Regions from separate parts of the Kitasatospora sp. NBC_00315 genome, predicted to be linked through region 1. Evidence: riboswitches for the same ligand, from Rfam matches in the RefSeq annotation. Region 1 holds a riboswitch; each other region holds the start of a gene.
What was found. A riboswitch is a leader RNA that binds a small molecule or an ion and turns the genes downstream of it on or off. The one in region 1 is predicted to bind cobalamin.
Positions count from the first base shown of each region.

Region 2: another riboswitch for cobalamin. It lies ahead of OG823_RS29375 (CbtB-domain containing protein); the one in region 1 lies ahead of OG823_RS12770 (ribonucleoside-diphosphate reductase subunit alpha).
Region 3: another riboswitch for cobalamin. It lies ahead of OG823_RS09625 (cobalamin biosynthesis protein); the one in region 1 lies ahead of OG823_RS12770 (ribonucleoside-diphosphate reductase subunit alpha).
Region 4: another riboswitch for cobalamin. It lies ahead of metE (5-methyltetrahydropteroyltriglutamate--homocysteine S-methyltransferase); the one in region 1 lies ahead of OG823_RS12770 (ribonucleoside-diphosphate reductase subunit alpha).

Region 1 is NZ_CP108025.1:3,196,049-3,203,206, reverse strand. Features, by position in the region: gene OG823_RS12775 (ribonucleotide-diphosphate reductase subunit beta) at 1-455, opposite strand, end outside; gene OG823_RS12770 (ribonucleoside-diphosphate reductase subunit alpha) at 491-2,902, opposite strand; cobalamin riboswitch at 3,087-3,227, opposite strand; gene OG823_RS12765 (glycosyltransferase family 39 protein) at 3,291-5,093, opposite strand; gene OG823_RS12760 (glycoside hydrolase family 26 protein) at 5,090-6,148, opposite strand; gene OG823_RS12755 (glycosyltransferase family 2 protein) at 6,145-7,158, opposite strand, start outside.
Region 2 is NZ_CP108025.1:6,989,953-6,997,110, reverse strand. Features, by position in the region: gene OG823_RS29400 (Ku protein) at 1-768, opposite strand, end outside; gene OG823_RS29395 (DNA ligase) at 943-1,800, opposite strand; partial or broken gene ligD (non-homologous end-joining DNA ligase) at 2,035-2,919, opposite strand; gene OG823_RS29385 (hypothetical protein) at 2,957-3,178, opposite strand; gene OG823_RS29380 (histidine phosphatase family protein) at 3,353-4,006, opposite strand; cobalamin riboswitch at 4,156-4,319, shown strand; gene OG823_RS29375 (CbtB-domain containing protein) at 4,353-4,568, shown strand; gene OG823_RS29370 (CbtA family protein) at 4,588-5,355, shown strand; gene OG823_RS29365 (metal-sensitive transcriptional regulator) at 5,446-5,712, opposite strand; gene OG823_RS29360 (thioesterase family protein) at 5,993-6,844, shown strand; gene OG823_RS29355 (methylated-DNA--[protein]-cysteine S-methyltransferase) at 7,141-7,158, shown strand, end outside.
Region 3 is NZ_CP108025.1:2,422,473-2,429,630, forward strand. Features, by position in the region: gene OG823_RS09605 (phosphatidylcholine/phosphatidylserine synthase) at 1-95, shown strand, start outside; gene OG823_RS09610 (hypothetical protein) at 198-1,700, opposite strand; gene OG823_RS09615 (alpha/beta hydrolase family protein) at 1,989-3,113, opposite strand; gene OG823_RS09620 (transcriptional regulator) at 3,425-4,135, opposite strand; cobalamin riboswitch at 4,446-4,642, shown strand; gene OG823_RS09625 (cobalamin biosynthesis protein) at 4,771-5,775, shown strand; gene OG823_RS09630 (cobyric acid synthase) at 5,772-7,158, shown strand, end outside.
Region 4 is NZ_CP108025.1:6,893,028-6,900,185, reverse strand. Features, by position in the region: gene metE (5-methyltetrahydropteroyltriglutamate--homocysteine S-methyltransferase) at 29-2,338, opposite strand; cobalamin riboswitch at 2,475-2,703, opposite strand; gene OG823_RS28970 (NADP-dependent oxidoreductase) at 2,984-3,877, opposite strand; gene OG823_RS28965 (TetR/AcrR family transcriptional regulator) at 3,948-4,523, shown strand; gene OG823_RS28960 (glycosyl hydrolase) at 5,147-6,568, shown strand; gene OG823_RS28955 (MBL fold metallo-hydrolase) at 6,715-7,158, opposite strand, start outside.

The sequences.
Region 1 (7,158 bases):
AGCGAGTCGATGTGGTCGACCGCGTTCATGTACTTGAAGCAGAACTGCGCCTTCTGGCGGATGGAGGGGATGCTCTCCACCGCGTCGAAGGCCGCCGCGCGGTCGTCCGGGTCGGGCAGGTAGGTGTCGAGCAGCGTCAGGTAGAACTGGACGTGCACGGCCTCCTCGAACAGCTGCCGGGACAGGTAGAGCCGCGCCTCGGGGGAGTTGATGTGCTTGTAGAGGCTCAGCACCACGTTGTTGGAGACGATCGAGTCACCGGTCGCGAAGAAGGCGACCAGCCGGCCGATCATGTGCCGCTCGCCCTCGCTGAGCTTGGCGAGGTCGGCGACGTCGGAGTGCAGGTCCACCTCCTCGACGGTCCAGGTGTTCTTGATCGCGTCCCGGTACCGGTCGTAGAACGACGGGTAGCGCATCGGACGCAGCGTCAGCTCGAAGCCCGGGTCGAGCAGCATCTTCTCGCGGCCGGGCGTCTCGGGGGTGGGGGTGCTCACTGGCAGGCCTCGCAGGACTCGGGGTTCTCCAGGGAGCAGGCGAGCGCCGCCTCCTCCTCCGGGGTGAGGGTGGGGGTCGGCACGGAGACCGGGGCCGGGACCGCCGCGCGGGCCGCGCCGGAGGCCGCCTGCGCGATCCGGGTCGCCGGGCGCGAGCGCAGGTAGTAGGTGGTCTTGAGACCGACCTTCCAGGCGTACGCGTACATGGAGCTGAGCTTGCCGATGGTGGGCGCGGCCATGAAGAGGTTCAGCGACTGGCTCTGGTCGATGTACGGCTGCCGGGCGGCGGCCAGGTCGATCAGCGCACGCTGCGGCAGCTCCCACGCGGTGCGGTACAGCGAGCGCACCTCGACGGGCAGCCAGTTGAGCTCCTGCACGGAGCCGTTGGCCTCGCGCAGCGCGTCCCGGGTCTGCGCGTCCCAGACGCCGAGCTCCTTCAGCTCGCGGACCAGGTACGGGTTGACCTGGAGGAACTCACCGGAGAGGGTCTCGCGCTTGAACAGGTTGGACACCTGCGGCTCGATGCACTCGTAGACGCCCGCGATCGAGGCGATGGTGGCGGTCGGTGCGACGGCGAGCAGGAGCGAGTTGCGCAGGCCGGTCGCGGCGATCCGCGCGCGCAGTGCGCTCCAGCGCTCCGCCCACTGCGGGGCCGTCTCGAAGTGGTCGATGTGCAGCTGACCGCGCGCGGCGCGGGTCTCCGCGTACGCCTCGTGCCGGCCCAGCTGCTCGGCCAGCTCGCTGGAGCGCTCGTAGGCGACCAGCATGATGCGCTCGGAGATCAGCGTGGAGAGCCGCTTGGCCTCGGCGGAGTCGAAGTCCAGGCGCAGCCGGAAGAAGACGTCCTGCAGGCCCATCACGCCCAGGCCCACCGGCCGCCAGCGGGAGTTGGAGGCGCCGGCCTCGGGGGTCGGGTAGAAGTTGATGTCCACCACGCGGTCGAGGAAGGTGACCGCGGTGCGCACGGTGGTGTCCAGCCGCTCCCAGTCCATCGCGTTCAGCAGGTCGGCGGAGGTGGCGCCGGGGGCCACGTGGGCGCCCAGGTTGACCGAGCCGAGGTTGCAGACGGCGGTCTCGGAGTCGTCCGTGACCTCGATGATCTCGGTGCAGAGGTTCGAGGAGTGCACGGTGCGGCCCGGCACGGCGGTCTGGTTGGCGGCGCGGTTGGAGGCGTCCTTGAAGGTCATCCAGCCGTTGCCGGTCTGCGCCAGGGTGCGCATCATCCGGGCGTACAGCGTCTGCGCGGGGATGGTGCGCTGGGCCTTGCCCTCGGCCTCGGCCGCCAGGTAGGCGGCGTCGAACTCGGCGCCCCACAGGTCGACCAGCTCGGGGACGTCGGCCGGGGAGAACAGCGACCAGTCGGTGCCCGCGTTGACCCGGCGCATGAACTCGTCCGGGATCCAGTGCGCGAGGTTCAGGTTGTGGGTGCGCCGCGCCTCCTCGCCGGTGCTGTCGCGCAGCTCCAGGAACTCCTCGATGTCCGCGTGCCAGGTCTCCAGGTAGACGCAGGCCGCGCCCTTGCGCCGGCCGCCCTGGTTGACCGCCGCCACCGAGGAGTCCAGGGTGCGCAGGAACGGCACGATGCCGTTGGACTTGCCGTTGGTGCCCCGGATCAGCGAGCCGCGCGAGCGGATCCGGGAGTACGACAGGCCGATGCCGCCGGCGTGCTTGGAGAGCCGGGCGATCTGCGCGTAGCGCGAGTAGATCGAGTCCAGGTTGTCCAGCGGCGAGTCCAACAGGTAGCAGCTGGACATCTGCGGGTGCCGGGTGCCCGAGTTGAACAGGGTCGGCGAGGACGGCAGGTACGAGAGCGCGCTCATCAGCGCGTACAGCTCGGCGACCTCGCGCACCGCCTGCTCGTCGTCGCCGACCGCCAGGCCGGACGCGACGCGGAGCAGGAAGTGCTGCGGGGTCTCGACCACCTTGCGGGTGATCGGGTGGCGCAGCAGGTAGCGCGACTGCACGGTGCGCAGGCCGAAGTACTCGAAGCGGTCGTCGCCCCGCTGGTCGATCAGCGCGTCCAGCGTGTCGGCGTGCTTCGCCACGAACGCGGCGGCGGCGTCGCCGATCAGGCCCTCGGCGTGGCCGACGGTGATCGAGGCGGAGAAGGAGACGGCGCCCTGGCCGACGGCCTCGTCCTGGATCTCCAGCGCCAGCAGGCGGGCGGCGAGCTTCGAGTACTGCGGGTCCTCGGCGATCATCGACGCGGCGGCCTCGACGGCCAGCCCGCGCAGCTCCGCGAAGTCGGAGCCGGCGTTGCGGCCGCGCAGGGCGGCGGCGGCGACGTGGCCGGGGTCGACCTCGGGCAGGTCGGCGCTGCGGTCGGTCAGCAGCCGCAGGAGCGCTCCGCCCGGGTCGGAGACCTTCGGGTCGGACGGGGCGGAGGTGCTGGAACCCTGGGCGGGCAGGGTGGCTGAGGCAGCGGTGGTCAAGGCGCTTCTCTCCTGGCGGCGGCGGTCGGCGAGGGGGCGGACCGGACCGTCTGGGCGCAGGGGAGCGCAGCGCGGACACCTGACGGCGCGCGCACATCACCCCCCTGGCCCACCCGCGAGGCCCGGACGTCACTGCTGTGCTGCTGGCGACTGCGGGGACGCCCTGGAGCACACCGTCGGCAGGTCATCGGACTTGCGGATGCTGGCCCAGCCACCCGCTCACCGCTGCGGGGCAGTCCCGGATTTCCACCGGGTTCCCCTGCTTCGACAGCGAGGGAAAGCATACATGTAGTGGCGGCTGACTATCGCGGCCCCATATGTAGTGGCGACTGGCGTGTTGCGCACAGGAAGCCGGTCGCTGCACTCAGTGCATGAGGAACACACGGTAGGTGCCCGAGTCGACCGTCGTGGAGGTGAACTGCGCGATCAGACGGTAGCGCCCGCTGCTCTCGACGGCCTCGGTGATGACCTTGGTCACGGCGGCCGGCGCGGTGCTGTCGAGCACCACCAGGGTGAAGTAGCCGTCCCGGATGGCGGCCGCGGTGCCGTCCTGTCCCTGGTGCCTCACCCCGGCCGGATCCTGGTAGTCCGTCCCGGCCCGGGCCGAGACCCACTGCTCGGGCCGGGAGACGCCGCCCAGGTAGTACTCCGGCAGGCCGTCGACCTCGGTGAGGTAGTGGCCCTGGGGCGTGGCGTTCGCGCGCAGGACACCCATCAGGCTGCCGGAGTCGGGGCCGTTCTGGAATCTCAGGGCCGCCTGGTCCAGGCCCAGGGCGAGCAGTGCGACCCAGACCAGGATGCCCAGCTGGGGGTGGCGGAAGTGCGCGCCGACCAGCCGGGTGATGCCCACCCCGGCCAGCGGGGCCGCGAAGAGCATCCCGAAGCCGATGTGGCGGAACATCACCGCCGAGGAGTTCTGGTACGCGTGCAGCGCGGGGATCAGCAGCGCCGCCGCGCACAGGGTCGCACCGAGCGCGGTCCGGCGCAGGCGCGACGCGGTGACGGCGTCGGTGTCGGGGGATTCGTTCATCCGCTCCCGGCGGACGTAGGCGACCGCTCCGGCGATGGCGAGCACGGTGAACAGACCGCCCCACTGGACGGCGGCGAGGAGGATCGACCCGGCCGACTGCGTCCCTCGGGCCGGGATCGTCGCGTGCGTCCAGACGGCCGCCGGAATGCCGAAGGGCAGCAGCACGCCGACGGTTCCCAGCCCGAGCAGGAGGGAGCGCAGCACGGCGGGGAGGGCGCCCCGGTGCGGCCACGCGGTGATCAGGGCCAGCGCGAGCAGGACGGGCAGCGCCGGCACCGAGGCGTACTCCACCGCGGCCGCCAGCGCCGCGGCCGGCGCGGCCAGCAGCACGGTGACCACCGGGGCCCGGGCGGTGAGCGTGATCAGCCAGGCCGCGAGCGCCACCAGCATGACGGCGAGGGCGTCCGGCGCGGCGTAGAAGCCGACGACCACGGTGGACTGCAGGACGGCGTACGCCCCGGCACCGCAGATGGCGGCGCGCTCGTTGAAGAGCCGTCGGGTCAGCGAGTAGAGCAGGGTGGTGGTGAGCAGGGCGAAGACCAGGCTGATCAGCCTGGCCCCGAACACACCGCTGGCGTTCACGCCGAAGCCGGCCAGCGGCGGATACAGCCAGGGCAGTCCGGTGACCTGGTGGATCAGGTCGGTGGTGACCGCGGTGCCGTCGCTCAGCCGGGCCAGCTCCTGGCGGCCGACGATCAGCGAGACCGCCTCGTCCGGGTGCGCGGCGCTGTTCAGACGCAGCGAGAGCGCCGCCTGGATGGCCAGCACACCGAACAGCAGGCCGCGGCCGATCCAGCGCCGCCGGGGGCTCGGGGCCGGATCCCAGCCGGTGTCGGGGACGCGCGGGATCCGGTAGGGCGCCAGCTCGACGGCCCGGGCCTCGTCGGCGCTCCGGGGCTCCTGGACGGCCCGGGCCTCGTCGGCGCTCCGGGGTCCGTCAGGGGCCGGACCGTACCCGCCGTGGCCGACCGGTCGGGGCGCGTACCCGGCGTCCTCGGACGGATCGTCGCCGGCCGGCTCGAACCACTGAGCGCCGTGCTCCTCGGTACGGGGGTGCCGGGCCTGCCCGGCCTCGTCGGGCGGGGTCCGGGCCGGCGGCTGCGGGGTGAACCAGGAGTCGGTCTCTGGGGGCATCATGGGTTCCGGATGTCGAAGCCGTAGCGAGGGTCGGAGGCGCGTTTCTTGTAGTCCTCGAGGGACTGCGCCGAGGTCTCGACGCGCCAGTCCGACCGCTTCACGATGTTGAACCAGACGAAACCGATGACGTCGTCGTGGGCCGCCAGACCGCCGAAGAGCTGGTCGATGTCCGAACGCCGGCGCTTCTCGCCCTCGGAGGCGGTCTCGCTGATGAAGAAGGGTTTCTTGCTGAAGGTACGGATCTCCGTCATCGTCGAGCCGTACAGGGTGTCGAAGGTCTTCGGCCCGCTCAGGGTGAAGTAGCCCGTCATGCCGGCCCAGTCCACGTAGGTGTCGCCCGGGTAGTACGGGGCCAGCCGGGTGTTGGGGGCGGGGATGATGATGTTGGGGCTCCAGACCCAGATCACGTTGGTCGCACCGGCCTCGTTGAAGAGGTCGTGGACGTGACGCCAGGCCGCGACGAAGTCGGCGGCGCTGGAGGCCTGCCGGCCCCACGGGTACCAGTCGCCGTTCATCTCGTGCGCGATGCTGATCGCGATCGGCAGGTTGAGCTTGGCGGTCGCCCTGGCCACGCCCTTGACGTAGTCGTCGGTCCGGCCGGCCGCGATCGACGCCAGCGAGTCGGACTGCGGCTCCCAGGCCATGTACGGCAGGGCCCCGGTGTCGTAGATCTTCCGGACCCCGAGGGTGTCGAAACCGTCGCCCCACCGGGCGTAGTACTCCAGGACGTTCGGCTGCTTGCCGATCGAGGCGGTGTAGCCGGGGAGGGCGTCCATCGACAGCGGGACGCCGGGCAGTGCGACACCCAGGTACTTGTGGCTCGGCTTGAGCAGCGGTGTGACGTTGTACGGGAGGCCGGCGACGGCGCTCGGCGCGACGGCGGTGGTGGTGGCGCCGGGTGTCGGCGGGGCGAGCTCGCCGCTCTGCGCCGAGGCGAAGCCGGGATCCGCCGGACCGCAGCCGGTCGCCAGGAGCAGACCGGCCACCAGGAGCGCGAGCAGCGCGGGCGAACGACGGGCGGCGGATCGGGGACTGCGGGCGGGCACGGTGATCACACAGCTTCCGTGGGACGCGGCTGGACGAGTACGCGGCCCACCACGACGGCGTAGAACAGGCCGGACGCGAGCACCAGGGTGAAGTCGAGCGGCCCCATGGTGAGCATGCGCCAGATGCCCGCTCCCACCCACAGCACCGCGGTCCCCCCGCTCCACAGGATCGTGCCCATCCAGAACCGCCGGGTCCTGTTCTTGCGGGCGCCGCTGGAGCCGGTCGCCTGCCAGGCCATCCGGTTGCGCCGCAGGATGTCGTAGATGGCGAAGACGTGGGCCCAGCCGTACATCATGCGGGCGGCCCAGGCCTCCAGCCGGTAGGGGTTCTTGTGCCAGAGCGGGAATATCAGGGTGGCGTAGACCAGGCCGGGGAGCACCAGCGCGGTGTTCTCCCAGCGGATCAGGTCAGGCCGCATCAGCAGCAGCACGAGCGGGACGAGCGGCGTGATGAGGGTGAACAGCGCGGTGTGGATGTAGTAGAAGAAGCCGGAGAGGTAGCACAGCCGTGTGAGGGGCCGGAGCCTGGTCTCCCAGAACTTGCGGCTGCTCAGCAGGCTCATCGATCCGGAGCACCACCGGTACTGCTGGTTGAAGAACCCGCCGACGTTGTCCGGGCACACCCCGGCGGCCAGGGCGACCGGCACGTAGCGCAGGTCCCATCCGAGCCGACGCAGGTCGAACCCGGTGTGCACGTCCTCGGAGTGCTCGATCAGGGTGGTCCCGCCGTTCTCCACCAGGGCGGACCGGCGGTACACGGCGCAGCTCCCGACGCAGATCGCGCCGTCGTTGCGCTGCCGCGAGACCTGGACGGTGCGGTAGAACAGCTCCTGCACGGCGCCCGCGCCGCGCTCGATCCAGTTCTGCGAGTCGAGGATCCGGAAGAACTGGGGGGACTGGACGATGCCGACCGACGGGTCCGCCGCCATGTAGGGGAGCAGCTCCTCCAACAGGTCGGCCCGAGGGGCGAAGTCGGCGTCCAGGATGAGGATGAAGTCGCTGTCGGAGTTCCGGAAGCC
Region 2 (7,158 bases), 3.8 Mb from region 1:
CAGGCTGCGGCTGAGCACGTCCATCAGGTCGATGACGTTGCTGGGCCGGGGCGCGGCCTCGGGGGCCTCGAACTCCTGGCCGGCCTGCTTGGCGGCGATCAGCTCGTGCACCTTCTCCTCGAAGGTGTCGCGGTAGTCGTCGGGATTCCACTCGACCGCGAGCATGTCGATCAGCTGCTCCGCCATGCTCAGTTCGCGGTCGCTCAGCGCCGCGTCGCCCTCGGGCAGGTTGCCGATCTCCCGGCGCGGGTCGCGGACCTCGTCGGCGAAGTGCATGGTGTGGGCGGTGAGGATCCCGTCGTCGGCGCGGACGGCGGTCAGGTACTCCTTGCCGCGCATCGAGAACATCGCGATCCCGGCCCGGTTGGAGCGCTGCAGCGCCTGCTGCAGGAGGGCGTAGACCTTCGCGTACTCCTTGCCCTTGGGGCCGAGGTAGTAGGTCTTGTCGAAGAAGATCGGCTCCACCTGGTCCAGATCGACGAAGCCGGTGATCTCGATGGTTCTGGAGCGCCCCGGGGAGATCTGCTCGAGCTCCTCCGGTTCCACCACCACGTACTCGCCCTCGGAGGTCTCGAAGCCCTTCACGATGTCGCCGAACGCGACCTCCTTGCCGGTGCGCTCGTTCACCCGGAGGTTGCGCACCCGGTCGGAGGTACCGCGCTGGATCTGCCGGAAGTGCACGGTGTGGTCCTCGGTCGCGGCGTACAGCGAGACGGGCACGGACACCAGGCCGAAGCTCAGGATTCCGCTCCAGATCGGTCGGGCCATCACCGGCCTCCTCTCGAACCCCCGCGCACTCCACGGGACGCACACTCCATGGGACCACGACCTCCCCTGATGCCGCTCGCGGGCCGGGCGAACGCGCCCCCCGGGCCGGGCGTACCCGCTGGCGGGTCGGGCGTACCCGCTCGCGGGTCTGGCTCAGTCACTTGCGGGCCGGGCTCAGTCGCCGCGGAGCCGCACGAAGCGGGCCCGGGCCGCCCGGCCGGTACCGATCGTGATCTCGGCCCGCAGCGGGGTCCGCAGTGGGTGGAGCGTCCCGTGCTCCGGGTCCTCCCGGGGCTCCCCCAGCGCTCCGGCGACCGCCTCGGCGACCCGGCGTGCCTGGGCGGGCGTGAGCTGCGGCGAGCTGAGCGCGGTGCTGCCGTCCGCCAGGCGCAGCAGCAGGGCCCGGGGCCGGGTGGGGGTGCCCGTCAGCGCGGTGACGGTCGCGTCCAGGGTGTCGCCGGGGCGGTACTTCACCCAGACCTGCCCGGCGCCCCTGGCGCGATAGGCCGAGGCGACGCTCTTGCAGACGATGCCCTCGACCCCCGTCCCGGCCAGCCGGCCGACCCAGGCCAGCGCCTCGGCCCGGTCGGTGGTCGCCAGGACGGCCTGGACGGGCGGCGGCACGCCGTCCAGCACCTGGGCGAGCAGTCGGCGACGCTCCGCCAGCGGCAGCCGGCGCACGTCCCGGCCCCCGGGCAGCGCGAGCACGTCGAAGGCGATCAGGCCCAGCACGACCTGGTCCGCCTCGCGGGCGGCGGGTGTGCGCAGCAGTTCCTCGAAGGCGAACCGCCCGTCCCGCCAGGCGACCAGCTCGGCGTCCAGGACGAGCCCGTCGGGCAGCCGGCCGACGGCGGCGGCGATGGACGGGAAGTCGGCGCCGAGATCGCGGCCGGAGCGCGACTGCAGGTAGGGAGCGCGTCCGCCGCGGGCGAACGCGACGCAGCGGAACCCGTCCAGCTTGAGCTCGTAGACCACCCCGGCGCCGCCGAGTCCGTCCTCCGGCGGCAGTTCCGGCACGGCGGCCGGGCGCATCACGTCGACGGGCGGCTCCAGCGGGGCCGACGGCGTGGGCGATCGCGGCGGCCGCGCCGGGTCCGGCGTTCCCGGCGGCTGCTCCGGTGCCGGCGGCTCCGCCGTTCCCGGCTCCCCCGCTGCGGCCGCCTTCCTCGATCCCGCCGTTCCCGGCTCCCCCGCTGCGGCCACCTTCCTCGATCCCGCCCGTCCGCCCGGTGCGGGCGCCGGTTCCGGAGCCCGGGCCGGGACGGCGCCTCCCGGCAGCGGGCGGGCGTGCGAGGGCAGCAGCAGCGGCGCGAGCAGGTCCCCGAGGGCGCGGATCCGGTCCGGCAGGTCGGCGATGGTGAACACGAGGTCCTCCGCGCCGGCGGCCCGGTCGAGCTCCTCCCAGCCGATCGGCGTGGAGACGGTCGGGCGGGGCCGGGCCCGAACGGTGTACGGGGCGGCGGTGGTCTTCCTGGCGGCGTTCTGGGACCAGTCGACCAGGACCCGGCCGACCCGGCGCGCCTTGGCCATGGTGTGCACCACCAGCTCCGGATGCTCCCGCTCCAGCTCTGCCGCCACGGCCTTCGCATAGGCGGAGACGTCCGCGCTGGGCGTGGGGGTGATCGGCACCAGCAGGTGCAGGCCCTTGGAACCGGAGGTCTTCACCCAGCAGGTCAGACCGTCGGCGGCGAGGCGCTCGCGCAGCAGCCCGGCGACGGCGCGACAGGTCAGGATGTCGGCGCCGTCGCCCGGATCGAGGTCGAGCACCAGCCGGTCGGCCACGGCGGGCCGCGCGGCGTGCCACTGCGGTACGTGCAGTTCGACGCAGCCGAGGTTGGCCGCCCAGATCAGCGCGGCCGCGTCCTCGATCAGCACCTGCCGCAGACCCCCGGCGCTGCTGGGCACCTCGGCGGTGCGCACCCAGCCGGGGGTGCCCGCCGGCGGGCTCTTGGCGAAGAAGCGCTCTCCCTCCACGCCCTCGGGGCAGCGCAGGAAGGAGAGCGGCCGGTCCCGCAGATGCGGCAGCAGGGCGGACTGCACCTCGGCGTAGTAGCGGAGCACCTCTCCCTTGAGCGTCCCGGTCTGCGGGAAGTAGACCTTCTCCAGATGGGACAGCGAGAGCCGGCGCCCCTCGACCACCGTCACCGGCACGGCGACCGCCGACCGGGCCGGGCGTCGTGAGCGGCGGTCAGTGGGTCCGGTCCTGGAGGTCGGCCATGGCCACCGCCCAGCGGACGTACTTGTTGCGGCCGAGGTCGCCGACGGTCTTGATCTTCAGCGCGGCGAGCGCCTCGCCGTGGGCGTCGGTGACCCCGGCCAGCGCGGCGACCGGGGCGTCCAGCACCTCCGGCAGGCTCAGGTTCTCGTACTTCTTGTCCAGGACCTTGTCGAGGTCGGCGGTGACGGTCATGGCGGGGCTCCTTCACGGGAACGGTCGCACGGGCGGGGTCGATGCCACCCAGGCTCCGGCCGGCGCCGGTCCGTCGCCATCCCGATCGGCCAACCGGGGGACGGACGGACCGCGTGCCCCCGTCTCCGTCCCCGTCCCGTCCCGTCCCGACCGCACGCAGACCTCACCGCCGGCTCAGCCGGCCGCCCCGTCGGCCGGGCCACCGCACCGCACGTTCCACCGTCCGGCCCGGCCGCTCAGCTCGGTGACGGAGAGCGGCCGGACGTCCAGGCGCCAGAAGGCGGGCCCGGGTACGCCCAGTGCGTGCAGCACCGCGGCCCGGACCACGTCGGGCTCGACCACGGCGAGCAGTGGCCCGCGCACGGCGGAGCCGGCTTCGTCCGTACGCGTTCCGTCCGTACTCGTTCCGTCCGTAGTGAGCCGGTCCGTGGCGAGCCGGTCCGTGGCGAGCCGGTCCGAGGCGAGCCGGTCCGAGGTGAGCCCGTCCAGCCATGATCCGACCCGGGCGAGGAACTCCAGCAGGCTCTCCCCGCCGTGCGGGGCGACGGCCGGGTCGGCGAGCCAGCCGGCCAGCGCGTCCGGCTCGACGGCGGCCACCTCCGTGAGCGTCCGCCCGGTCCAGCGCCCCATCGCGCAGCCGGCGAGCCCGGGCACCGGATCCGCCTTCAGGCCGAGCGCCCCGGCCGTCGCCGCGCAGCGGGCGGACGGCGAACTGAGGGCGTGCCGGCCGGCCGGGAAGGCCGGCGCGGCGTCCCGGGCCTGCCGCAGGCCGACCGGGTCCAACGGCCCGTCGGCGTCGAAGCGCGCCTCCCGCAGCGCCGTGCTCATCGCTGCTGAGACCAAGCTCACGCGTACCGTCAAGGCTCTCTCCGTTCTGTCCAACTCCGTTGCCGTGGACCCGAGTCGCTCCGTACACCCGGCGCTCGGGGCGCCCGTCGGCCGGGGGCGTGACCCGGCCGGGCGGTCGCGCGCCCTTGGCGGGCCCGCCCGCAGACGGTACCTTCGAGCCCGATACGACGACGGTATGACGGAAGTCCGGTGAGAATCCGGCACGGTCGCGCCACTGTAAGCCCGCGGAACCGCCCACCTGGGAGGTGCCTGTCGGGGAGTCAGACCCGATGCCGTCGTCTCTGCACCATCTAGCGGGACGCGAGTTCCCGAGGAGGTCCTGATCATGGCGCACACCGCTGCCCCCACGGCCGTTCCGGCCGCCCCTCTGACCCTGCCCGTCAAGGCGATCCTGCCCTGGGCGGTGTTCTTCGGCATCCTGATGCTGGCACTGATCTACTTCGTCGGCGCCGAGCAGGGCGCCACCTCCCTCATCTCCGGCGCGAGCGTCCACGAATGGGTGCACGACGGCCGCCACCTGCTCGGTTTCCCCTGCCACTGATCCCGGGGGAACCCTGCGCATGAACTCCACAACTGTCAGATCCCTGCTGGTCCGCGGCATGCTCGCGGGCCTCGGCGCGGGGCTGCTCGCCCTGGTGGTCGCCTACCTGATGGGCGAACCGCACGTGGACGCGGCGATCGCCTTCGAGGAGGCGCACAGCCACGACCACGGCGAGGTCGAGCTCGTCAGCCGGGCCCTCCAGTCAACTGCCGGGCTGGCCACGGGCGTTCTCGTCTACGGCGTGTCGCTCGGCGGTCTGGCCGCACTGGGCTACTGCTTCGCACTCGGCCGGATCGGCCGCTTCGGCCCGCGTGCCACCGCCGCCCTGCTCTCCGGTGCGGCGCTGGTCGCGGTCTACCTGGTGCCGTTCCTCAAGTACCCGGCCAACCCGCCGTCCATCGGCGATCCCGCGACGATCGGCGAACGCACCACGCTGTACTTCCTGATGATGCTGCTCAGCGTGTTGCTGGCGGTCGCGGCGGTGATCGTCGGCAAGCGGCTGGCGCCCCGCCTGGGCAACTGGAACGCCACCGCGGCGGCGATCGTCGCCTTCGGTGCCGCCGTCGGCCTGGCGTACGTGTTCCTCCCGGCGATCAACGAGGTGCCGGAGGACTTCTCGGCCACCCTGCTGTGGCAGTTCCGACTGTCCGCGCTCGCCATCCAACTGACCCTCTGGGCATCCTTCGGCCTGCTCTTCGGGTACCTGGCCGAACGCCTGCTGGTGCCGAGGCCGGCCCCGGCCGCCGAGCGCTCCGGCGCGCCGGAGGCCGTCACCGGCGCCGTCTGACCCGCACGACCGCACGGTCCGAGAAGGCCGGTGGACGCGACCTCACGCCGCGTCCACCGGCCTTCGGCGTCTCCTGCCGCCGAGCCCGGATCAGGCCAGGGCGAGGAACAGCTTCTCCAGTTCGGCCTCGGTCATCGGCGGGGCCTCCCCGTCGGCGGTGGCCAGGCACTGCCGCATCCCGCTCGCCACGATCTTGAACCCGGCTCGGTCCAGCGCCCTTGAGACCGCGGCGAGTTGGGTGACGACGTCCTTGCAGTCGCGGCCGGCCTCGATCATCGCGATCACCCCGTTGAGCTGCCCCTGGGCGCGCCGCAGGCGGTTCAGGACGGCGCCGACGGCCTCCTCGTCCACAGTCATGTCGCTCCTCCTCGTGGTGTGCACCCATCGTACCCCCTGGGGTATCGGGCCGACCGACCCTTGGCGCGGTCGGTCTCCAGGGCGCACCGGGAGAGCGGCGGTTTGCACGCACCGAGGAACCGGACGAAGCGACCGGACGAAGCGACCGGGCGGCCGTGGTGTCGGGCGGGCGTACTGTGGGAGCCGGTGCCGCGACGCGGGCCGGGCCCCCGTGCACGGGGGTGCATGAGGCACCGTCAAGCCCGCGCGGACGCCCAGGATCCGGTGAAGGAGCTCACAGATGACCGCTGCGCCGACGCCCGAACCGACGCCGGATCCGGCAGCCGGCCGGGCACCGGCGCCGCTGCCCGAGGCCTTCTACCGGCCGCTGGGGCCGGGCCGCTACGAGAGCACGGCGGCCACCGCCGGACCGTGGAGTCCGAAGACCCAGCACGGTGGCCCGCCCTCGGCGCTGCTGGGCCGGGCGCTGGAGCGGCACGCGGCCCGGCCGGGCCTGCGGATCGCCCGGATCACCGTGGAGCTGCCGTATCCGGTGCCGGTGGGCGAGCTGGAGGTCGCCGTGCGGACCGTACGCGGCGGCGGGCGCACCGAGCTGCTGGAGGGCGAGATCACCTCCGACGGCCGGCCGGTGCTGCTCGCCCGGGCCTGGCGGATGGTCGCGAGCCCGGCCGACACGCCCGCGCTGCGCCCGGTGCCCGGGCCGCCACCGCTGCCACTTCCGGGGCGCAGGCCGGCGCCCACCATGACCGGCGCCCACCCCGACGGCTACCTCGCCGCCACCGAGTGGCGGTTCGAACCGGGCCGGGGGTTCGACAGCTCCGGGCCGGGGACGGCCTGGGGACGCCAGCGCATCCCCTTGGTGGCGGGCGAGAGCGACACCCCGCTGACCCGGGCGCTCACCCTGGCCGACAGCTGCTGGGCGGTGGCCTTCGAGCTCGACCACGTCCGACGGCTGGTGATCAACACCGACGTCACGCTCGCGCTGCACCGCGATCCGGTCGGCGAGTGGTTCTGCGTGCGCGCCGCGACCGCCGCCAGCCCCGGAGGTTCCGGACTGGCGTCGGGACAGCTCGACGACCGGACCGGTGACTGCGGCAGGATCCTGCAGACCCTGCTGGTGGCGGAGCGCTGACCCGGCCGGCGGCGCCTCCCGGCGGGCGGCTGAAGGCAGGCACCGACGCCGCCACCGCCACCGCCACCGACACCGACACCAGCACCGACACCGCCACCGCCACCGCCACCGGCACCGACACCGGCACCGGCACCGGCACCGGAGCAGTCGGGCTCGCGGGGCCCTGACGTCGCAAAACCGCCAGCCCGCCCACCCCGACCGCGACCATGCTGGACGGACGCACGAAGCCGCCCGCCGACGCGGGGCCACCCGGCCCACCACGCCACGGCCGGCGCCGCCCGAACGGAGAGATCCCGATGAGCCGCTCCAGCACC
Region 3 (7,158 bases), 770 kb from region 1:
TGGCCGCGATGGCCCCGCTGCTGGTCATCCGACGCAAGGTCGGCCAGAAGGTGGGCGACGTCCGCGCCCGCCGCGCGGAGTCCCGCATCGGCTGACCGAGAGCCACCGCAACGCCGAAGGGGCCCGGATCCGCCAGGATCCGGGCCCCTTCGGCGTTCGCCGGTGCCGACCGCGGGGTCGGCGTCGGCGGGCGCGGGCTACGCGCCGCCGTTGTGGACCGAGAAGGCCGAGCGGCGGGCCGCCCGGGCCACCGCCGGGTCGGGGTGCACCCCGGAGACGGCGGTGAGCACGGAGGCCGCCCGCGGGTGGCCGGACTGCCGGGCCCGCGCGAACAGCCGGACCGGATCCCCGGCCGAGGCGCCCTCCACATGGCCGACCAGCAGCCCCGTCTCGCCGTGGTCGAGCACGGCGGCGGCGGTGTCGACCCAGAGCCAGGCGGCGTCCTCGGCGCCCAGCACGTCGGCCGGGGAGACGCTCTCCTCGTCCGACTGCTCGGCCAGCCAGAGCAGTGCGTAGGGCCGCAGCACGGGCTCGTCGACGGCGGCCCGGACGGCCTGCTCGGCGGTGCCGCCGGCCACCCGCAGCGCCTCGAAGGCCAGGCCGCGCACCAGCGCGTCCTCGCCCTGCGCGGCGTCCAGCAGCTCGGCGACGGCGCGGTCCACCGGACGGGCCGCGACCCAGGCCCGGTACTCCGCGCGAGCCGGGCCCGGCGAGTAGTCGGCGCAGGCGTTGAGGAGCTCACGGGCGCTCTGCTCGATGTGCCCGGCGGCGGTCTGCGCGACGGTGCAGATCTCCTCCAGCTTGGCTCGCACGGCCCAGTGCCCGAGGCGGGAGAGTTCGGCCGCCTCGTCCCGGCGGACCACGGCGCCGACGGCGGCCAGGCCGTCGAGCATCCAGTCCAGCACGGCGGCGACGTCGGAGGGCGCGGACGGGGTGTCGACCTGCGGCTCACGGCAGGTGCCGCGCACGGCCGAGACGGCGGAGGCGGCGTGCGGCACCGGCGAGAGGGCGGTGGCGCCGCCGGCACCGAGCCGTCTCTCGTCCAGGCCCCGGCGCAGCAGCTCCATGAGCTCGCTCTCGGCCACCGGCCCGTCCACCAGGTGCAGGAAGGAGAGCAGCTGGGGGGCCTGGTCGACGGCCTGTCCCGCGAGCACGGCGAAGACCCCGCGCAGGGCGGCCGGCGGCACCGGGGCCAGCAGGGTCCAGGCGTCGAACAGCGCGGACCAGCCGCGGACGACGGCCTCGTCGTCGTGCTCCCAGGCGTGCAGGCGCCAGCCGGGCGCCGCGCCGCCGTCCCGGGGCTCGACCAGGCCGACCAGCAGGGCCTGCCCCCAGGCCTTGGCGGCGGCGCCGACGGTCATGGCCAGTGCCCGGCCCGCCGCGCGGGCGTCGTCGGGCAGCAGCTCGCCGCGCTTGTCGACCTGCTCCAGCTCGCCCGCCCAGCGGGCGATCCGGACGGCGTCGACGAGCATCCGGCGGGCCAGCGGGGCCAGCTCGGCCGGCGCCGGAAAGCCTTCGGGTACGGGGACGCGCCCGCGCCCGGGGGCCGGTGCGGGGCCACGGCGGCGGGGTGCGCCGGGAGCGCCCGGACGCGCACCGTCGGGACGGTGGGCCGTACCGGGCAGACGGGTCACCGTCGCGCCGGTACCGATCGTCGGCGGGAGCGGGGCATCACGGTCGCGCGGGTTCCGAGACGTCACGCCGTGCAGTCTTCCCCGTGCACGGGCGTTCTGTCACATCGAGTTCGGCGAGTCTGTGGGGAGCCGGGGCGCCGAAGGCCGCAAGAGCGGGCAACCACCCGCAAACCGGGCCGTCGGATGGTGAACATGGCATGTATGTGACATGACAGGAGTACGACGGCCGGGCTGCCCACCGACCGGCGCGGCCCGCCGTGGGGAGCGCCGGGCCGTGGCGAGTGCCGGGCCGTGGCAAGCGCCCGGGCCCTCGGGAGCCGTCTGCGGGGCTCGGCGGCCGGCCGCCGGGGCCGTTCAGAGCAGCGGCGTGAGAAAGCGGCGCAGGCTCTCCTCGTAGCCGGCCGGGTTCGCGTTCCACAGGGCGGCGTGTTCGGCCCCGGGCACCGGCCGCAGGGTGACCAGGTCCGCCCGCCGGTTCCCGAGGCGTTCGGCGGCGGCCCAGGGGGCGACCGCGTCCTCCGTGCCGTGCAGCAGCAGGGTGGGCACCTGGAGGTCGGTGCCCTGGGCCAGCCGGGCGAAGTCCGCGAGGTCCACCTTGGAGCGCCCTTCGGCGGCCAGCGCGCCCAGCCCGGCGAGCGGGGCGCTGACGCCCGCTCCGGTCGCCTCCCGGCGGATGGTGGCCGGCAGGTCCAGCACCGGCGAGTCCAGGATCAGCCCGCTGACCGCGGAGGCCCAGGCGGAGCGGGCCGCCGTCTGCAGGGCCATGGTGGCGCCCAGCGACCACCCGTAGAGGACGACCCGGCCCGCGCCGCTGTCGAGGGCGAGGCGGATCGCGGCCTCGACGTCGCGCCACTCCGTGTCGCCGAAGTGGCCGAGCCCGTCGGGCGAGGCCGGCGCGTCCTCGTCCCCCCGGTAGGTGACCGAGAGCACCGGCAGCGCGAGCCGGTGCAGCAGCGGTACCGCGCAGAGCGTCTGCTGCCGGTCGGCGCCCGGCCCGTGCACCAGCAGCACCCAGGTGCCCCGCCTGCCGTCCACGTACCAGGCGGGCAGCGGACCGGACTCGCCCTCGGACGCGGTCTCGATGAAGGGCAGCCCGAGCGCGCGCTCCGGGTCGCCCAGGTACACCCGGGGGGTGAGCCGGACGGCCGTGCCGATGTCCAGCGTGCCGTTGTCGGCGCGCTCCAGCCGACGGGTGACGCCCTGCCGGTCGCTCTGCAGGACCTCGCCGACGACCGCGTGCCCCCCGCCGCCCCACTCCAGGGCGTAGCGGCCGGGGCGGGTGGTCTGCGGGGTGGGGGTGAGCACGACGCGTCCGGCGGCCAGGCCCAGCACCCTCACCTGCGCCGCGCCCTTTGCGCCCTTCGCCGCGGCGGCGCGGGGATGTACCGCGCGCTCCGACACCCTGCGTCCGAGTGCCAGGACGGCGATGCCCGTCCCGGCCGCGGCGGCCGCCACGACGGCCGCGGTTCCCCAGCGCATATCCCACTCCCCGCTCTGCTGCCTGCTGCTGTGCCGCGGCGCCGGCCGAGGCCCGGATGCATACGCACACCAGTCCACGCGCCGCGCGGGCGGACGGCCACCGGTGCGGGGCCGTCCGGGGCACGCCGGGCGGCGCCCGAAGGGGGCCCGGGCCGGCCGGGCCGAGCGGGGCCGAGCCGAGCGGGCCCGCGGAGCAAGGGACCCGCGGAGCAAGGGCGCAGGGGACAGGGCGCAGGGGACAGGGGGCAGGGGCAGGGGGCAGGGGGCACGGGCAGGGGGCGGGGCGCAGGGCGCAGGGCGCGGGAGGACGGTCAGACCGGTATGTCGGTGGGGCGCAGTGCCATCAGCTCCCAGAACCGCTCGTCGAGCGGACGGCTCTGCGGGGCCGGCTCGGGCCCGCTCCGGGCACTGGAGCTCCAGCTGCCGGCGCCCCAGTGCCCGGTCACCCGGTACTCCTCCTGCAGTTGCGCCAGGACGGCGCCCAGAGTCTGCGCGGGCACCGGCACCATCCGCCCGATCGCCTTCACCTGCGCCTGCCACCGCCCGTCGACCCCGCGCCGCAGCCGCCGGTCGAGCTCCTCCCCGCGCCCGAGCACCGCCACCACGTCCCGCAGCGTCAGCCCCAGTACCTGGGCCAGGGCGTAGGTCCGGTCCTCGTCGCCGCCCCACTGGCCGCCGTCCTCGACCGCCTGGTAGGCCCGGGGCGCCACCCCGATCCGGCGGGCCGCCTCCTCCCGGCTCAGCTCGCGGGCCAGCCGGAAGTCGCGCAGACAGGCCGGGCGGGTGCCCATCAGCTGGACGGGCGGGCACCACAGCGCCCGGGCCAGGGCGATGAACTCGTCCTCCGACGGCCTGATCTCGCCGCTCTCCCAGCCCAGGACGTGGGCCGGGAGCAACCGCACGCCGTGCGCGGCCATGCCCTCGGCCACCTGAGCGGGGGTCAGGCCCAGGCCGGCCCGGTGCGCCCGGGCCGCCCTCGGCGAGAAGGGCAGCGGCGTCGCGGAGGGCTGTCTGGGTCGCATGGGAGTCGACCGTACGGGCCGTGCCCGGGCCGCCCCAGTCGCCGAACGCACGAAGCCGGGCGACCGGGCCCCCCGGCGCGACTGGTGAATCCTCCAGGGGCGCTCGGCCCGGCGGGCTCCCCGCTCGGAGGTAGTGACGGTTCCCCGGCCGAGGGGAACTACGCGGGTAGCGCCACCCCGGCCGGGGCGGCGGTGGCGCGGCCGTCGGTCCGTCAGGCGGCCGCCCGGGCGGCCGGTCCCGGCGGCGGGGCCGGTGCCGGCGACGCGCCCGGCGTGTGACCAAACCCTCCGTGGCCTCGGTTGACGCCCGGTCGAACAGCGTGATGGGATCCTTCAGCCAAACGGAGGCAAATGGAGAGGAAGCCGGTGCGAATCCGGCGCGGTCCCGCCACTGTCACCGGGGAGCACGTTCCCGCAGGCCCGCAGCCGCCCCTCGGGGCCCGCGACCGGCCCAGGGGGCGTGCCGTACCGGAAGCCAGGAGACTCTCGCCCCCGGTACGTCGATCCAGGGCGCGGACCCTGAGTGAGGACACGCACGCCATGCAGGCTGCCCGGGCCGCCCGTCGGCCGTCGTCGGACCGGACGCCCCCCGGCCGAGAGCGCCACCACACCACCACGCCCCCGCCGTGCGCGGGCTGAACCGCGGCGCGGCCTTCGCCCTCGGCGCCGTCGCCGGCTACCTCGCCGACGCCGGCTTCGCCGACCCCCGCCGCGGCCACCCGGTGGCCGCCTTCGGCACCGCGGCGGGCCGGCTGGAGCGGCTGCTCTGGCGCGACCGGCGAGCGGCCGGCGCCGCCTACACGGCGCTCTGCGTCGGCGCGGTCGCGGCCGGCGCCGCGCTGGCCCAGGGCGCGGTTCGGCACTCCCCCGCCGGGCGCGCCGCACTCACCGCCGCCGCGACCTGGACGGTGCTCGGGGGCACCTCGCTCACCCGGGAGGCCCGCACCATCGGACGCTCCCTCGACGCGGGCGATCTCGCGGCCGCCCGCGACCGGCTGCCGCACCTGTGCGGACGCGACCCGAGTTCGCTCGACGAGCGGCAGATCGCCCGCGCCGTGGTGGAGTCGGTGGCCGAGAACACCGCCGACGCGGTGGTCAACGCGCTGGTCTGGGGCTCCCTCGCGGGCGTGCCCGGCCTGCTCGCCTTCCGCGCGGTCAACACGCTGGACGCGATGGTCGGTCACCGCTCCCCGCGCCACGCCCGCTTCGGCTGGGCCTCCGCGCGGCTGGACGACCTCGCGGGCTGGCCGGGCGCCCGGCTCACCGCCCTGCTGACGGTCTGCGCCGCGCCGCGGCCGGCCACCGCCTGGCAGATCTGGCGGCGGGACGGCTCCGCCCATCCGAGCCCCAACGCCGGCCAGGCCGAGGCCGCCTTCGCGGGCGCGCTGGGCGTCCGGCTGGGCGGCACGCTGCGATACGGCGAGCGCACCGAGCACCGGCCGGTGCTGGGCGAGGGGCTGCGACCGGTCGGGGTGGACGACATCGAGCGGGCCTGCCTGCTGTCCCGCCGGGTCGGCCTGCTCGCCCTCGGCGTCACGGTGGCCGGGCACGTCCTGCTGCGCGGCGCCCGCCGCACGGCCGGCGGTCAACGAGTCGGCGGTCAACGCGTCGGCGGTCAACGAGAGGGTGGCCTGAATTGAGTGGCGCACTGCTGGTCGCCGGGACGACCTCGGACGCGGGCAAGAGCGTGGTCACCGCCGGGATCTGCCGGTGGCTGGCCCGGCAGGGTGTGAGCGTGGCGCCGTTCAAGGCGCAGAACATGTCGCTCAACTCCTTCGTCACGGCCGACGGCGCCGAGATCGGCCGCGCGCAGGCGATGCAGGCCCAGGCGGCCGGGGTCGAGCCGGAGGCGGCGATGAACCCGGTGCTGCTCAAGCCGGGCGCGGACGGCCGCAGCCAGGTGGTGCTGCTCGGACGGGCGGTCGCCGAGGTCGGCGCGCTGGACTACCGCGAGCGCAAGCCCGTCCTGCTGGAACGGTCCCTGGAGTGCCTGGCCGATCTGCGCGGCCGCTACGACGTGGTGGTCTGCGAGGGCGCGGGCTCGCCGGCCGAGATCAACCTGCGCGACCGCGACATCGCCAACATGGGCCTGGCCACCGCCGCCGGCCTGCCGGTGGTCGTGGTCGGCGACATCGACCGGGGCGGGGTGTTCGCGGCGATGTACGGCACGCTCGCGCTGCTCTCCGCCGAGGACCAGCGGCATGTGGCCGGCTGGTTCGTCAACAAGTTCCGCGGCGACGCCCGGCTGCTGCGGCCCGGCCTGGAGATGCTGCACGGCCTGACCGGCCGTCCGGTGCTCGGCACCCTGCCGATGCTCAAGGGGCTGTGGCTGGACGCCGAGGACTCGCTCGACCTCTCGACCGTGGTGGACCGCGAGGACGCCCGCGGCCCGTACGGCGCGGACGTGCTGCGGGTGGCCGTGGTGCGCTTTCCCCGGCTGTCCAACTTCACCGACCTGGACGCGCTGGCCCAGGAGCCCGGGGTGCTGGTCCGCTGGGCCACCCGGCCCGAGGAGCTGGCCGACGCGGATCTGGTGATCCTGCCCGGCACCCGGGCGACGGTCGCGGACCTGGCCTGGCTGCGCGAGCGCGGCCTGGAGCCGGCGCTGCGGGCCCGGGCCGGCGCCGGCCTGCCGGTGCTCGGCGTCTGCGGCGGCTACCAGATGCTGGCCGGCGAGATCGTGGACGAGGTCGAGTCGGGGGCCGGCGCCGTCCAGGGCCTCGGGCTGCTGCCCGCCCGGGTGCGCTTCGGAGCCGAGAAGGTGCTCGCCCGCCCCGTCGGCGAGGCGTACGGGCAGCCGGTCGCGGGGTACGAGATCCACCACGGCGTGGTCGCCGTCGAGGGCGGCGAGCCGTTCGTCTCGGACGGCCGCGGCGGGGCCCTGGACGGCTGCCGGCACGGCGCGGTCTGGGGCACCACCTGGCACGGCGTGCTGGAGAACGACGGCTTCCGCCGCGAACTCCTGCGGGAGGTCGCGAAGCTGGCCGGCCGTGCGTTCGTGCCGGCGCCGGACACCTCGTTCG
Region 4 (7,158 bases), 3.7 Mb from region 1:
GGCGCCCGGCCGGTCCCCGGCGTCCTCGTCAGCCGGTCAGCTCCGCCCGGACCAGGCGCGCCGCTTCGACCAGGTGCTCCAGGGAGGCCCGGGTCTCCGGCCAGCCGCGGGTCTTCAGTCCGCAGTCGGGGTTGACCCAGAGCCGCTCGGCGGGAATGGCCGCCAGGCCGGCGCGGAGCAGGGCGGCGGCCTCCTCGGTGCCGGGCACCCGCGGGGAGTGGATGTCGTAGACGCCCGGCCCGACCTCACGGGGGTAGCCGGCCCCGGCCAGCTCGTGGGCGACCTGCATGTGCGAGCGGGCCGCCTCCAGGGAGATCACGTCCGCGTCGAGCTCGTCGATCGCGGTCATGATCTCGCCGAACTCGGCGTAGCACATGTGGGTGTGGATCTGGGTGTCCGCCCGCACGCCCGAGGTGCTGAGACGGAAGGCCCCGGTGGCCCAGGCCAGGTAGGCCGGGCGGTCCGCGGCGCGCAGCGGGAGGGTTTCGCGCAGGGCGGGCTCGTCCACCTGGATGACGGCGGCGCCGGCGGCCTCCAGGTCGGTGACCTCCTCGCGCAGGGCGAGGGCGACCTGGCGGGCGGTGTCGGCGAGGGGCTGGTCGTCGCGGACGAAGGACCAGGCGAGCATGGTGACCGGGCCGGTGAGCATGCCCTTGACCGGACGGTCCGTCAGATCCTGTGCGAAGCGGTACCAGTCGACGGTCATCGGGTGCGGACGGGAGATGTCGCCGGCCAGGACCGGCGGGCGGACGTAGCGGGTGCCGTAGGACTGCACCCAGCCGTGCCTGGTGGCGAGGTAGCCGGTGAGCTGTTCGGCGAAGTACTGGACCATGTCGTTGCGTTCGGGTTCACCGTGGACGAGGACGTCCAGGCCGGCCTTCTCCTGGTAGGCGATCACCTCGCGGACCTCGGCCTCCATCCGCTCGCGGTAGCCGTCGGCGCCGAGGCGCCCGGCGCGCAGGTCGGCGCGGGCGGTGCGCAGTTCGGTGGTCTGCGGGAAGGAGCCGATGGTGGTGGTCGGCAGCAACGGCAGGCCCAGCCGGGCCCGCTGGGCCTCGGCCCGCTCGGGATAGGTCCGGGCCCGGCGGGCGTGCTCCGCCGTGGCGGCGCCGGCCCGGGCGCGGACGGCCGGGTCGTGGGTGAGCGCGGAGGCGGCGCGGGAGGCCAGGTCGGCGCGGTTGGCCGCCAGTTCGGCCGTCAGGGTGTGCGTGCCCTGGCTCAGGGCCCTGGCGAGCAGCACGGTCTCGTCGGTCTTCTGGCGGGCGAAGGCCAGCCAGCGGGCGACCTGCGGGTCGAGGTCGCGCTCCGCGTCGGCGTCGAGCGGGACGTGCAGCAGGGAGCAGGACGGCGCGACGTCCACCCGGTCGGCCAGGCCGAGCAGGGTGGCCAGGGTGGCGAGCGACTTCTCCAGGTCGTTGATCCAGATGTTGCGGCCGTCCACCACCCCCGCGACCAGGCGCTTGCCGGGCAGGCCGCCGACGGCGGCGAGTTCGTCCAGGTTGGCGGCGCCGGGCCCGGTGAAGTCGAGGGCGACGCCCTCGATCGGGGCCCTGGCCAGGATCGGCAGGGCCTCACCGGCTCGGCCGAAGTACGTCGCGACCAGGATCCTGGGTCGGTCCGCGAGAGCGCCGAGGTCACGGTAGATCCGCGCCGCGGCGTTCAACTCCGCCGGGCTGCGGTCCTGGACGAGCGCGGGCTCGTCCAGCTGGACCCACTCGGCGCCGGCCGCTCGCAGGTCCGCCAGGAGCTCGGCGTAGACGGGCAGCAGGCGGTCCAGCAGGGTCAGCGGCCGGAAGTCCGCCGCCACCCCGGGGGCGGGCTTGGCGAGCAGCAGGTAGGTCAGCGGGCCGACCAGGACCGGCCGTGCGGTGTGGCCCAGCGCGATCGCCTCGCGCAGTTCGCCGACCGCCTTGGACGAGTTGGCGGCGAATGCGGTGTCCGGTCCCAACTCGGGCACGAGATAGTGGTAGTTGGTGTCGAACCACTTGGTCATCTCCAGCGGTGCGACCGCCTGGGTGCCGCGGGCCATGGCGAAGTACCCGTCCAGCGGATCCGCCTCGACGGCGGCGCGGTGCCGCTCCGGAACGGCGCCCACCGCGACGGTGGCGTCGAGCACGTGGTCGTACAACGAGAAGTCCCCGGTGGGCACTTCGGCGATACCGGCCTCGGTGAGGCGCCGCCAGGTGTCGCGGCGCAGCCCGGCGGCGGCGGTGCGCAGGTCGGCCGCGGTGACGCGCCCCGCCCAGTACCCCTCGATCGCCTTCTTCAGCTCTCGGTTCGGGCCCTGACGCGGGTAGCCGTGGACGGTGGCCGGCGGTGTGGTCGAACTCGGTGACACGGAACTCTCCTTCGCGAGTCGCGTTGCGATCCCGGGAGGGCACGGGGGCACGAAGGAACAGCAGTCGGGGCGTGGCACCGGGATGGGCCCGCCCGCTCCGCCGACCCGCCCACGAGGTCACCGAGATCACCGCGTGCGGTCGCACACGGGCAGTGGCAGGTCTTCGGACTCATGGGCACACCGGTCGGGCCTTCGGCCTGTCCGGCACCTACTGGCCGTCGCTTCCCGGGCCCCGCTGGGGCCCAGTGCATGTGACGGCGGTCGTTCCCACTCACCGCTGCGGGGCAGTCCCGGATTCACACCGGGTTCCCTCTTACGACGCACCTGCCTGGCGGACAGGGCGAACCAACTGCGAGCCACAGCCTAGTACGCCGGCCGCGCGTCCGTGAGATCCCCCGCCCACCGCCCGGACCGACGAGCGGGACAGGCGATGTCCTGGCCGCCTCCGCACCGGGCGGCGACCGGCCCCCCGGAAGGGCCGACGGCCCGAACCGGATCCCGGCGGAGGGCGCCGCGGTCGCCCTGGCGGGCGAGGCGCGTCTGCCCGCTTCGTCCGACGCCGCTCCCCCACCCGCTGGTGACCGGCCGGTCGGCGCGGGACGCCGAGCGGGCCGCGCGGCTGCGGAATGCCGCGCGGGCCGCGCCTCAGACGACCAGGACCCGGCGCCCCCGGGTATGACCGAGGCGGCTGTCGGTGTGCGCCGCCGCTGCCTCGGTGAGCGGGTACGACTTCTCGACCGGGATGTGGAGTCTGCCCGTGGAGATGAGGTCGACGGCCTCGGCGAGCGCGTCCGGCACGCTCCCGGCCACGCCGGAGAACCGGACGCCCAGCTGCGGCGCGCCGAGGTCGGCGATGGAGACGACCTTGCGCGGGTGCCCTGTCAGCTCGACGAGTTCGCGGATGACGCCCGAGCCGGCCAGGTCGAGGGCCGCGTCGACCCGGCCGAAAAGCCGCACCCGGTCGACCCAGCCCTCGTGGTAGGTCGTGGCGAGGGCGCCCAGGCCGCGCAGGTAGTCCTGGTTCGCAGCCCCGGCCGTGCCGATCACCGCGATGCCGCGCGCGCGCGCGATCTGCAGCACCGCCGACCCGACGCCGCCGGACGCGCCGCTGACCAGCAGTGTCTGGCCGGGCCGCACGCCGACCTCGCGGATGACGCGCAGCGCGGTCTCCACCACCGACGGGTACCCGGCCGCCTCCTCGAAGGGCAGCCCCTCGGGCATCCGGGCCCAGGCCGACAGCACAGCGAATTCGGCGTACGTGTCGGCACCTTCGCCGAACACGCGGTCGCCGACCTCGACCCCCTCGACGCCCTCACCGACCTCGTCCACCACCCCGGCGGCGTCCAGTCCGAGCCCGGCGGGCAGCTCGACCGGATGGGCTCCCAGAACCTGGCCCTCCCGGATCCTCCAGTCGACGGGGTTGACACCCGCCGCCCGTACGGCGATGCGTATCCGACCGGGGCCCGCGTGGGGCTCCTCGGCTTCCACCAGTTGCAGGACCTCGGGACCGCCGAACTCGGCGAAGCTGATTTTCCTCATGCGGCCGAAGATAGACCTAACAGTTAGTGTTTCACAACAGTTATTGATTCATACCTGGTAGGGTCATGGCATGACCGAGCCGCCCGGACGCCGCGACCGCAAGAAGGCCGTGACGCGCCAGAAGATCGCCGACACGGCGCTGCGCCTCTTCCTGGAGCGCGGGTACGACGCCGTGGGCATCCGTGACGTGGCAGCCGAGGCCGACGTGGCCGTCACCACCGTCTTCGCCCACTTCGCCTCGAAGGAGGCCCTGGTGTTCGAGCGCGACCAGGACTTCGAGCAGCGCCTCACGCGGGCGGTGATCGACCGGCCTCCGCTCGACCCGCCCGTCCCGGCACTGCACCGCGAGGTCCAGGCCCTGGTGCGGCACTGCACGGCGGAGGGCAGTGCACCCGTCCGACGCATGATCGAGGGATCGCCCGCCCTGCGGGAGTACGAGGAGTCGATGAGCCTGCGTCACGCGCAGGCGCTGGCAGCGGCACTGGCCGCCGATCCCCACCTGACCCGGAGTACGACGGCCTGCCGGGCGACCGCGCGGTTCGCCATCGACGCCTACGCGCTCGCCTGCCGGGCGGACGATCCCGAGGCCACGGTGGACGAGGTCTTCCGGATGATCGAGGCGGCCTGGGAAGCCACCGCGCCCTGAACCGGGGCGCCCGCGCACTGCGGCCGGGGCCGGGGCACGACGCATGCGGCTTGCCCCGGTTGGCCCCTCCCGGATCCGTTCGCCCGATCAGGTGCCCCCCGTCGGCCCGGGTCCTCGACTCGGACACCGGGTGGACTCGGCCGACCGGCCTGAACAGTGGACCGCCGAGCCCGGCGCCGGGCCGGGCAACTTACCCGGTTCAGCGATGACATCCGCGCCAGGATGCGGACGGCGGGGTGCGGGCGGCAGGGCGGCCGCAGTGAACCGGACGCCGGAGTTGCCGCCATCGTGCCTGCCCCGCCGGCGGATTGACGACATCGCAGGTGAGGACAACCGGCCGGAATTCCGTCCGCCGGATGGCGTCGCGATCCATTGACAGCGACAAGGCCCGACCTTATGGTCTGGGGCACTTACTCGGTTAAGTCATGCCAGTGCCGCACGTGCGCCTCGGCCGGATCCCGGCCGTCGCGCGCGTGCGGCCGCCCCTGCCGGGCCCCTCCACCACCCCACCCGGCGCCCCCGCCACGGCGACCCGACGACCGGGGCGGCACCGGCCGGCAGCACCCTCGCTGTCCTGGCCACGGCAACGGCTGACCGACCCCACACGAGAGAGCCGAACCGGTATGCGCAGAGCACTTACCTGGTCCACCGCCCCGGCCGCCCTGCTGGCACTCATGCTGGCACTGTTGACGGCCCCCTCCACGGCCCAGGCCTTCCCCGCCTCCGCCAAGCAGGACGTGCTGGCCTACCTGAAATCCATCACCGGCACGAGCATCGTGTCCGGCCAGCACAACAAGGAGCCCGCGAGCGCTCCCGGCCAGTACACCCAGCAGGTCAAGGACATCACCGGCCAGTACCCGGGCCTGTGGGGCGGCGACCTGATGTTCAACGCCGCCGACGTCGCCAACCGTCAGAGCGTGATCGACCAGGCCAGAACGGAATGGGCCAACGGCTCCCTGGTCGCGCTGACGTGGCACGTCTGCCCGCCCACCGGCGGCAGTTCCTGCGCCTTCGACGGGGGCGTCAAGTCCAGCATCACGGATGCCCAGTTCAACCAGATCATCACCGACGGCACGGCCCTCAACCTGGCATGGAAGCAGCGCCTCGACGAAGCCGTTCCCTACCTCCAGCAGTTGAAGGACGCCGGGGTGCCGGTGCTGTTCCGTCCCCTGCACGAGATGAACGAGTCCTGGAACTGGTGGGGCCACCGCCCCGGTGCCTCCGGCAGTGCCCGCCTCTACCAGATCACCCATGACTACCTGGCGAACACCAAGGGTCTGAGCAACCTGATCTGGGTCTGGAACGTCCAGGACAATCCGGCCGGCGGCTGGAGCGGCTACTACCCCGGCGACGCGTACGTGGATGTCGCCTCGCTGGACGCCTGGTACAAGGACTACCCCAGTGCCGCGGACTACCAGCAGTTGCAGGCCATCGCGGGGAGCAAGCCGATGGCCATCGCGGAGTTGGGGAAGATCCCCACCGCCGCTCTGCTGGACGCCCAGCCTCGCTGGTCCTACTTCATGATGTGGTCCGAGCAGTTGAAGGGCGACAACACCAACGCCGAGATCCAGACGGGGTACTTCCTGCCCCGTGTGCTCAACCAGGGCGAGATCACCCTCCCGAGCGGGACGACCGGGACCCCCACGCCCGGCCCCAGGACCGGAGCCGTCACCGGTCTGGCCGGCAAGTGCCTGGACGCCCGGGCCTCGGGCACCGCCAACGGCACCGCCGTCCAGCTCTACACCTGCTCCACGGGCGTCGCGCAGACCTGGACCGTCGGCACGGACGGCACCCTCCGCAACCCCAACTCCGGCCGTTGCCTGGACATCACGTCCGCCGGTACGGCGAACGGCACCCGGATCCAGCTGTACGACTGCAACGGCACGAGCGCCCAGCAGTGGCAGGCCCAGACCTCCGGGCAGCTGCGGAACCCGGTGTCCGGCCGGTGCCTGGACGTACCGGGCGGCAGCAGCGCCGACGGTACCCAGCTGCAGATCTGGGACTGCAACAGCAACGCCTGGCAGCGCTGGACCCTGCCGGGCTGACCGCCCCGCCACCGGGCCCCTGCGGGACACCCGTGCCGCCCGTCCCGCCACGGCCCCGTGCCGCCCCACCCGCGCCACGGCGCCGTGGTGGGGCGGCACGGGGCCGCCACGGTCGAAGGATGCGGCTGACGGGCGGCGGACGGTCGTCAGCACTCCTGCGGGTCGGGCAGATCACCGCTCGACGGGCGGGCTCGCAGACGTCCGGTGGCCGCCAGTTCGTCCAGTCGTCGCTGCTCCCGCAGTGCCCAGCGCTCGACCCGCACGGGATCCAGCGGGACACCGTGTCCGACGTGAAGCCGGGTCGGCTTGAGGGCCAGCATCTCCCGCAGGCTGGCCAGGTTGCGCTGCGGGTCGTCGTGGAAGGGCGGGTTGGCGGGACGGCCGGGGATCAGGCCCATGAAGGAGTTGGCGACCAGATCACCGGCCACCAGATCCCCCTCGTCGGTGAGGACGGAGATCGAGCCGGCGGTGTGCCCGGGGGTGGGCATGACGCGGGCGTCGATCCCGTGCTCGTGCAGAGCGTACTCGCCGCGGATCAGCACACCGGGCTCGAACGGCTCGACGGCGGCGTGCAGTTGGCGGCTGCGGTC